3 regions of the Lactococcus sp. S47 genome follow, and region 1 is predicted to be linked to each of the others. Evidence: predicted binding sites of a transcription regulator. Region 1 holds the regulator's gene; each other region holds the start of a gene.
What was found. Region 1 encodes Rex, which represses fermentation and respiration genes when NADH is low (regulators of the CRP and FNR family bind a similar motif). Its sites were predicted from a motif close to TTGTGAANTANTTCACAA; they were not measured.

Region 1 (3,291 bases):
AGTAGCAGCTCATACTCGTGGAAATGTAATGGAAACAGTGGCTCGTGGAGCCTCAGCTATCACAATTGTTGAAGAAGGAGTGGCCCGTGAAGATGATACAATTGTTGTCAACCAAGTTCATCCTTATTTGTCAGCAATTTCAATGGTTATTCCAACACAATTAATTGCTTATTATGCGTCAATGCAACGTGGACTTGATGTTGATAAACCACGTAACTTAGCTAAAGCAGTAACAGTTGAATAAAAGTTACTGACAGAAATCTCTGTCAGTAAAATGATAACTAAAAATAAAAAGTTCTGAGATTCATCAGAACTTTTTTGGTTAATTAATCTTTTGTCAGTGACAAAGGCCAGATTTTTCCGTATATAATAGTATGTATGAACTAAGAGAAAATCCGTATCCGATGCAACCTAGGGAACGCTTAGAATTTTTAGGAGAAGAGTGCTTGTCTGATGTTGAGCTGTTAGCGATATTATTGCGAACAGGGACAAAAAAATACTCATCATTAAATTTGGCCTTGGAAATTCTTCAACATTTTGAAACTTTGGATAATTTGCGCAAAGCTTCGATTAATGAACTCAGAGAAATTTCAGGCATTGGACTGGCAAAATCCATTGAAATTCGAGCAATGATTGAATTTGGAAAAAGGATACAAACCACTAATAGAAAACGTTACGGTCAAGTTTTGAGTTCCAGAGAGTATGGCCTGAGTCTTGCTTTTGAAATGCAAAATTTTGAGCAAGAGCATCTTGTGGCGACTTATTTAGATGGTCAAAATCGAATTATTGAAAAAAAGACAATTTTTATAGGGGCGGTTAATCAGGCAACTGCAAGCCCTAGAGAGATTCTTTATCATGCAATAAAAAATCTCTCAGTAGGACTGTTAGTTGCACATAATCATCCCTCAGGAAATTTACGACCCAGTCAGGCTGATAAAATATTTACTGACAAAATAAAAAAATCTTGTGAGGATGTGGGGATCAATTTTATTGACCATATTATTGTAGGGGCTGGTAATTATTTTAGTTTTCGGGAAGAAGAGATCAGAAAATGAAGGATTATATAACAAACAATCACTTCTCAACTATAAAGAAAAGAAAAAGAACAGTCAATAAAAACTGTTCTTTTATTTTGTACTAATTTAGTTTTCTTGAGCTCCCATGAAAAATAGTAGTGTTTGCAGCTCCTTAGTTAAGTCAATTGATTGAACAACCACATCTGAAGGGACTTTCAAACGAATTGGGGCAAAGTTTAGGAAACCTTTGATACCAGCTTTGACTAGAGTGTCAACAACTTCTTGGGCATTTTCTTTGCGAACAGAGAGAATTGCTGTTTTGATATCCGATTTTTTAACATTTTTTTCTAAATCAGAAATATTATAAATTGGAATTCCATCATCCGTTTGTGTTCCAACTAAGGGATTGCCAGAAATATCATAGGCTTGCGTGATTCTCATTTTGTTTCTATCTTGGAATTGATAATGAAGTAATGCACGACCGAGATTTCCGACACCAATTAGAGCGATATGCGTTTCTTGGTCTTGGCCAAGAAGTTCTCCAAAGAAATCACGGAGCACTTTCGTTTCATAGCCGTATCCACGTCGGCCTAATTCGCCAAATAAAGAGAAATCTCGGCGAATTGTGGCAGCATCTACTCCAATTTTTTCTGAAATAAGTTGTGAGTTTGTGCGTGTCACATTTTCTTCGACAAGACTTTTGAACAGTCGATAGTACTGTGGCAGTCGTTTAGCAGTTGCTTTAGGCAAGCTTTTGCTTGGTTTATGATCAGTCATTGTTATACCTCAAAAATTTAATTCGATTTTATTAAAACTAAGTAATATTTAGTTTCTTTGTGATAATTTTATCAAAAATTTGTGAAATTATCAAACAAAAGGAATGGAATATTTACAAAAAATGAGAAATTGATTACAATTCTAAAAAAATATTTATTTTCCTCTTTTAATTAAGGCGCTTTCATGTTAGAATAGAAATATGAAAAAATAGATAGGGAGAAAATATGATTAAAATTTATCTTAGTGGTTCATGTTCATCTTGTAGAAAAGCTAAAAAATGGTTACGTAAACATCACATTGAATTTGAAGAAATTAATTTATCAAAAGATGTTATGGAAAAAGATGATTTAATCAAAATTTTATCCTTGACTGAAAACGGATTTGAGGATATAATTGCGACCCGAGGGAAAACATACGCATCTTTAAATTATAATTTCGATGAATTAGGACTAGAAAAAGCTTTTGAATTAATTCAGGAAAATCCACGTCTTCTAAAACGACCATTAATTTTTGACGAGGACTGTCTATTGATTGGTTTTAACGAGGATGGAATCAGAGCGTTTATTCCACCAGAAGTTAGGAGAATTGAATTGCGCGAAAGATTAATTTTAGTCTAATATTAATTTTATTTTTAGCTTATCAGATTTGGTAAGCTTTTTAATTTTAAGAATTTGGAAGAACTACAAAAAACTTGCCTTAAATGCTATAATAGAAGGACTGCTTTTCTATCATATGAAAAGGGAAAACGAAGTATTAAAAATATGCTTTGAGATTTAACGAAGAGGATAAATATCATGATTTTACTGCAAGGGAATGGAATTGCACGCACTTTTGGTGGCGATGTTTTATTTGAAAATATCAATTTTAGTTTACAAGACCATTCAAGAATTGCCCTAGTTGGCCGAAATGGAGCTGGTAAGTCAACCTTGCTTAAAATTATTGCTGGAGTTGAAGAAGCGAGTCGCGGAACTGTATCCAAGACCAAAGATTTGACAATGAATTATTTAGCGCAAGATACTGGGCTGAATTCCTCAAGGACAATATTTGCCGAAATGCTCTCTGTTTTTGATTCGCTTCGCCAAATGGAAAAACAATTGCGCCAGATGGAATTGCGAATGGGAGAACTTGCTGGGGATGAATTGACAGCTTTGATGAAACGTTACGATGCTTTATCAGAAGAATTTCGGATGAAAAATGGATTTACTTATGAATCTGAAATTAAGTCTGTCTTAAATGGTTTTCGCTTTGATGAAACAATGTGGGAAAGAGAAATTTCAAGTTTATCGGGGGGACAAAAAACACGTTTGGCTCTTGCTAAGATGTTGCTTGAAAGACCACAACTTTTGATTTTGGATGAACCAACTAACCACTTAGATATTGAAACTTTAGCTTGGCTTGAAAATTACCTTAAAAATTACGAAGGTAGTTTATTAATTGTCAGTCATGACCGCTACTTTTTGGATAAAGTGGTTAATGAAGTCTTAGAATTATCTAGAGG
Region 2 (3,291 bases), on a different contig from region 1:
ACATAACATCTGGAATACGAGGCATATCAGCGATACCACCGATGAATTTTTCAAGGCGTTCGCGTTCTTTGTTAAGAAGAACTACTTCTTTCTTAGGTAAAACTTCGAAAGTTCCTTCTTCTTCCATTTTGTTGATTTCTTTAAGGCGTGTCACACGTGTTTGGATAGTGTTCCAGTTAGTGAGCATACCACCCAACCAACGGTGGTTTACGTAGTATTGACCAGCGCGGAGAGCTTCTTCTTTAACTGCTTCTGCAGCTTGTTTTTTAGTACCAACAAAAAGAACTACTGCACCTTCTTGTGAAGCGTTTTTTACATAGTTGTAAGCATCGTCAACAAGTTTTACAGTTTTTTGAAGGTCGATAACGTGAATACCATTACGTTCTGTGAAGATGTATGGTTTCATTTTTGGGTTCCAACGACGAGTTTGGTGACCGAAGTGAACACCAGCTTCAAGAAGTTGTTTCATTGAAATAACTGACATGTTAATGTCTCCTTTTAAAATAGTTTTTCCTCTTTCATCTGTCATCCGCAGCCGCAATACTTGCGTACACTACGACTTTGTCGAGACGAAATGCGAGATGGTTGCATAGCAACTCTATCATTATACATTGTTTGACCTATTTTTGCAAGTATCTATTCATGCTTCTATTGTTCAATAAATCTATTTTTCTAGCCACTCCTATTGTCTGACAAATTTAATTGTTAATTTAGGCTCTATAATCACTAAAAGAGTAAGTTTTTAAATTTTTTTTCTAAGAAAAAATTAATATTTTTGCTGAAACCGCTTTTTTTGTGATAAAATAATTATAGTAAATAAATTAGTTTGTGAGGAGAGAAATATGAAAGAAAAAATCCTTTTAGGCGGCTATACAAAACGTGTATCTAAAGGCGTATATAGTGTTCTTTTGGACACTAAAGCTGCTGAATTATCATCATTAAATGAAGTCGCTGCGGTTCAAAACCCTACTTATATCACTCTCGATGAAAAGGGACACCTCTATACTTGTGCAGCAGATAGTAATGGTGGAGGAATCGCCGCCTTTGATTTTGATGGCGAAACTGCTACTCATCTCGGAAATGTCACAACCACGGGAGCTCCACTCTGCTATGTTGCCGTGGACGAAGCGCGACAATTAGTTTACGGAGCGAACTATCATCTTGGAGAAGTTCGTGTTTATAAGATTCAAGCTAATGGCTCACTCCGATTAACGGATACAGTAAAACATACCGGTTCTGGACCACGTCCTGAACAAGCTAGCTCACACGTTCATTATTCTGATTTGACTCCTGACGGACGACTTGTCACCTGTGATTTGGGAACAGATGAAGTCACTGTTTATGATGTCATTGGTGAAGGTAAACTCAATATTGCTACAATTTATCGGGCAGAAAAAGGAATGGGTGCTCGTCATATTACTTTCCATCCAAATGGTAAAATCGCTTATTTGGTTGGAGAGTTAAATTCAACAATTGAAGTTTTAAGTTACAATGAAGAAAAAGGACGCTTTGCTCGTCTTCAAACAATTAGCACCCTACCTGAAGATTATCATGGAGCAAATGGTGTTGCTGCCATCCGTATTTCATCTGACGGTAAATTCCTCTATACTTCTAATCGTGGACATGATTCTTTGACAACTTACAAAGTAAGTCCTCTTGGTACAAAACTTGAAACTATTGGCTGGACAAATACTGAAGGTCATATCCCTCGCGATTTTAATTTCAACAAAACTGAAGATTATATCATTGTCGCTCATCAAGAATCTGATAATTTATCTCTTTTCTTGCGAGATAAAAAAACCGGTACTTTAACTTTGGAACAAAAAGATTTTTACGCTCCTGAAATCACTTGTGTTTTACCACTATAAAAATTTATTTTTTCACAAAGTTTGACTGATAAACTAAAAAAGATTGCTAATTTCTCTCAAAGAATTAGCAATCTTTTTTTCTTCAGTAAAGCTTGTTATAAACCGTTTTCTAAACTTTTGATGAGTATTTTTGTAAAAATTATCACAATATTGCTTGACATCTATAAAAAACTTTGTTAAACTATTCACGTAAAAGAAAGTGAATGAAATCACAAAGGAGAACCTACAAATATGGCAACTAAAAAAGCCGCTCCAGCTGCAAAGAAAGTTTTAAGCGCTGAAGAAAAAGCCGCAAAATTCCAAGAAGCTGTTGCTTATACTGACAAATTAGTCAAAAAAGCACAAGCTGCTGTTCTTAAATTTGAAGGATATACACAAACTCAAGTCGATACTATTGTCGCTGCAATGGCTCTTGCAGCAAGCAAACATTCTCTAGAACTCGCTCATGAAGCCGTTAACGAAACTGGTCGTGGTGTTGTCGAAGACAAAGATACCAAAAACCACTTTGCTTCTGAATCTGTTTATAACGCAATTAAAAATGACAAAACTGTTGGTGTCATTTCTGAAAACAAGGTTGCTGGATCTGTTGAAATCGCAAGCCCTCTCGGTGTACTTGCTGGTATCGTTCCAACAACTAATCCAACATCAACAGCAATCTTTAAATCTTTATTGACTGCAAAAACACGTAATGCTATTGTTTTCGCTTTCCACCCACAAGCTCAAAAATGTTCAAGCCATGCAGCAAAAATTGTTTACGATGCTGCAATTGAAGCTGGTGCACCGGAAGACTTTATTCAATGGATTGAAGTACCAAGTCTTGACATGACTACCGCCTTGATTCAAAACCGTGGACTTGCAACAATCCTTGCAACTGGTGGCCCAGGAATGGTAAACGCCGCACTCAAATCTGGTAACCCTTCACTCGGTGTTGGAGCTGGTAATGGTGCTGTTTATGTTGATGCAACTGCAAATATTGAACGTGCCGTTGAAGACCTTTTGCTTTCAAAACGTTTTGATAATGGGATGATTTGTGCCACTGAAAATTCAGCTGTTATTGATGCTTCAGTTTATGATGAATTTATTGCTAAAATGCAAGAACAAGGCGCTTATATGGTTCCTAAAAAAGACTACAAAGCTATTGAAAGTTTCGTTTTTGTTGAACGTGCTGGTGAAGGTTTTGGAGTAACTGGTCCTGTTGCCGGTCGTTCTGGTCAATGGATTGCTGAACAAGCTGGTGTCAAAGTTCCTAAAGATAAAGATGTCCTTCTTTTTGAACTTGATAAGAAAAATATTGGTGAAGCACTTTCTTCTGAAAAACTTTCTCCTTTGCTTTCAATCTACAAAGCTGAAACACGTGAAGAAGGAATTGAGATTGTACGTAGCTTACTTGCTTATCAAGGTGCTGGACATAATGCTGCAATTC
Region 3 (3,291 bases), on a different contig from region 1:
AGAGGATTCCAATCCTCTTTTATCAGGAAAAGAAGGGATAGATAGGAAAATGATTAAAAATTATGAACTATCCAACGAAAAAAAATTAATTTCAACCTCTGAAATGAAGAATTTCACCTATGTTCTCAATCCAACACGTGAAGAAATTGGGAATATTTCTGAATACTATGACTTCCCTTTTGACTATTTATCAGGAATTTTGGATGACTATGAAAATGCCCGTTTTGAAACAGATGATAATGATAATAATCTGATTCTCTTACAATATCCTGCACTTTCTAATTATGGAGAAGTGGCGACTTTTCCATATTCTTTGGTTTGGACTAAAAATGAATCGGTTATTTTAGCACTTAATCATGAGATTGATAATGGCTTAATTTTCGAGCGTGAATATGATTATAAACGCTACAAACATCAAGTTATTTTTCAAGTGATGTATCAAATGACACACACTTTCCATGATTATTTGAGAGATTTCCGAACAAGGCGTCGCAGACTTGAACAGGGAATCAAAAATTCAACAAAGAACGACCAAATTGTTGATTTGATTGCCATTCAAGCAAGTTTAATTTATTTTGAAGATGCCTTGCACAATAATATGCAAGTACTTCAGGATTTTATTGATTACTTGAGAGAAGATGATGAAGACGGTTTTGCTGAAAAGATTTATGATATTTTTGTCGAAACAGACCAAGCTTATACAGAAACCAAGATTCAGCTCAAGTTACTAGAAAATCTCCGAGATTTGTTCTCAAACATTGTCTCTAATAACTTGAACATTGTCATGAAAATCATGACATCAGCTACTTTCGTTCTAGGGATTCCAGCAGTAATTGTTGGTTTTTACGGAATGAATGTTCCAATTCCTGGTCAAAATTTTAATTGGATGGTTTGGCTTATTTTAGTTCTAGGAATTTTATTATGTGTTTGGGTCACTTGGTGGTTACATAAAAAAGATATGTTATGAAATGGAGAAAAATCTCCATTTTTTTTCCTCTTTGTGAAAAAATTAATTAGTGATTGCAGATTATGAAGTTAGCAATGTTTGTTAAAACTATTTTGTGAATTATTTATGAAAACGTTTTAAAAAAGTATAACAGATATTAAAATAATTGGAACTGTATTAGTAAAGAATCTGTAATTTCTCTTGAATTCTGTTTGCTATTCTCAAACTGTATGATATAATGAAGTTGTAATTTGAAACAGAAAGAACAAAGGAGATTTCAAAATGAAAACCGAAGTTACGGAAAATATCTTTGAACAAGCTTGGGATGGTTTTAAAGGAACCAACTGGCGTGATAAAGCAAGCGTTACTCGCTTTGTACAAGAAAACTACAAACCATATGATGGTGATGAAAGCTTTCTTGCTGGGCCAACAGAACGTACACTTAAAGTAAAGAAAATTATTGAAGATACAAAAGCTCACTATGAAGAAGTTGGTTTTCCCTTCGATACTGACCGCGTAACCTCTATTGATAAAATCCCTGCCGGATATATCGATGCTAATGATAAAGAACTTGAACTTATCTATGGGATGCAAAATAGCGAACTTTTCCGCTTAAACTTCATGCCAAAAGGTGGACTTCGTGTTGCTGAAAAGATTTTGACAGAACACGGTCTTTCAGTTGACCCAGGTTTGCATGATGTTTTGTCACAAACAATGACTTCTGTAAATGATGGAATCTTCCGTGCTTATACTTCAGCAATTCGTAAAGCACGTCATGCTCATACTGTAACAGGTTTGCCAGATGCTTACTCTCGTGGACGTATCATTGGTGTCTATGCACGTCTTGCCCTTTACGGTGCTGATTACCTTATGAAGGAAAAAGCAAAAGAATGGGATGCAATCACTGAAATTAACGAAGAAAACATTCGTCTTAAAGAAGAAATTAATATGCAATACCAAGCTTTGCAAGAAGTTGTAAACTTTGGTGCTTTATATGGTCTTGATGTTTCACGTCCAGCTATGAACGTAAAAGAAGCAATTCAATGGGTTAACATCGCTTATATGGCAGTATGTCGTGTCATTAATGGAGCTGCGACTTCACTTGGACGTGTTCCAATCGTTCTTGATATCTTTGCAGAACGCGACCTTGCTCGTGGAACATTTACTGAACAAGAAATCCAAGAATTTGTTGATGATTTCGTTTTGAAACTTCGTACAATGAAATTTGCTCGTGCAGCTGCTTATGATGAACTTTATTCTGGTGACCCAACATTCATCACAACATCTATGGCTGGTATGGGTAATGACGGACGTCACCGTGTCACTAAAATGGACTACCGTTTCTTGAACACACTTGATACAATCGGAAATGCTCCAGAACCAAACTTGACAGTCCTTTGGGATTCTAAACTTCCTTACTCATTCAAACGTTATTCAATGTCTATGAGCCACAAGCATTCTTCTATTCAATATGAAGGTGTTGAAACAATGGCTAAAGATGGATATGGCGAAATGTCATGTATCTCTTGTTGTGTCTCACCACTTGATCCAGAAAATGAAGAAGGACGTCATAACCTCCAATACTTTGGTGCGCGTGTAAACGTCTTGAAAGCAATGTTGACTGGTTTGAACGGTGGTTATGATGACGTTCATAAAGATTATAAAGTATTCGACATCGAACCTGTTCGTGACGAAATTCTTGACTATGATACAGTTATGGAAAACTTTGACAAATCTCTCGACTGGTTGACTGATACTTATGTTGATGCAATGAATATCATTCATTACATGACTGATAAATATAACTATGAAGCAGTTCAAATGGCCTTCTTGCCTACTAAAGTTCGTGCTAACATGGGATTTGGTATCTGTGGATTCGCAAATACAGTTGATTCACTTTCAGCAATTAAATATGCTAAAGTTAAAACATTGCGTGATGAAAATGGCTATATCTACGATTACGAAGTAGAAGGTGATTTCCCTCGTTATGGTGAAGATGATGATCGTGCTGATGATATTGCTAAACTTGTCATGAAAATGTACCATGAAAAATTAGCTTCACACAAACTTTACAAAAATGCTGAAGCTACTGTTTCACTTTTGACAATTACATCTAACGTTGCTTACTCTAAACAAACTGGTAATTCTCCAGTGCATAAAGGAGTATTCCTCAATGAAGATGGTACAGTAAACAAATCTAAACTTGAATTCTTCTCACCAGGTGCAAACCCATCTAATAAAGCTAAGGGTGGTTGGTTGCAAAACCTTCGCTCATTGGCTAAATTGGAATTCAAAGATGCAAATGATGGTATTTCATTGACTACTCAAGTTTCACCTCGTGCACT

Region 2: a site for Rex is predicted at 1,999-2,016, ahead of adhE (bifunctional acetaldehyde-CoA/alcohol dehydrogenase). Genes of this name have one in related genera too.
Region 3: a site for Rex is predicted at 1,060-1,077, ahead of pflB (formate C-acetyltransferase). Genes of this name have one in related genera too.

What each region holds. Positions count from the first base shown of each region.
Region 1 covers NZ_JACVUB010000001.1:171,347-174,637, forward strand. The annotation lists gene glmS (glutamine--fructose-6-phosphate transaminase (isomerizing)) at 1-244, shown strand, start outside; gene radC (DNA repair protein RadC) at 375-1,055, shown strand; gene IAE52_RS00815 (redox-sensing transcriptional repressor Rex) at 1,143-1,793, opposite strand; gene IAE52_RS00820 (Spx/MgsR family RNA polymerase-binding regulatory protein) at 2,018-2,410, shown strand; gene IAE52_RS00825 (ABC-F family ATP-binding cassette domain-containing protein) at 2,588-3,291, shown strand, end outside.
Region 2 covers NZ_JACVUB010000013.1:27,576-30,866, reverse strand. The annotation lists gene rpsB (30S ribosomal protein S2) at 1-484, opposite strand, end outside; gene IAE52_RS10930 (lactonase family protein) at 843-1,868, shown strand; gene adhE (bifunctional acetaldehyde-CoA/alcohol dehydrogenase) at 2,100-3,291, shown strand, end outside.
Region 3 covers NZ_JACVUB010000007.1:60,964-64,254, reverse strand. The annotation lists gene IAE52_RS08400 (magnesium transporter CorA family protein) at 50-967, shown strand; gene pflB (formate C-acetyltransferase) at 1,229-3,291, shown strand, end outside.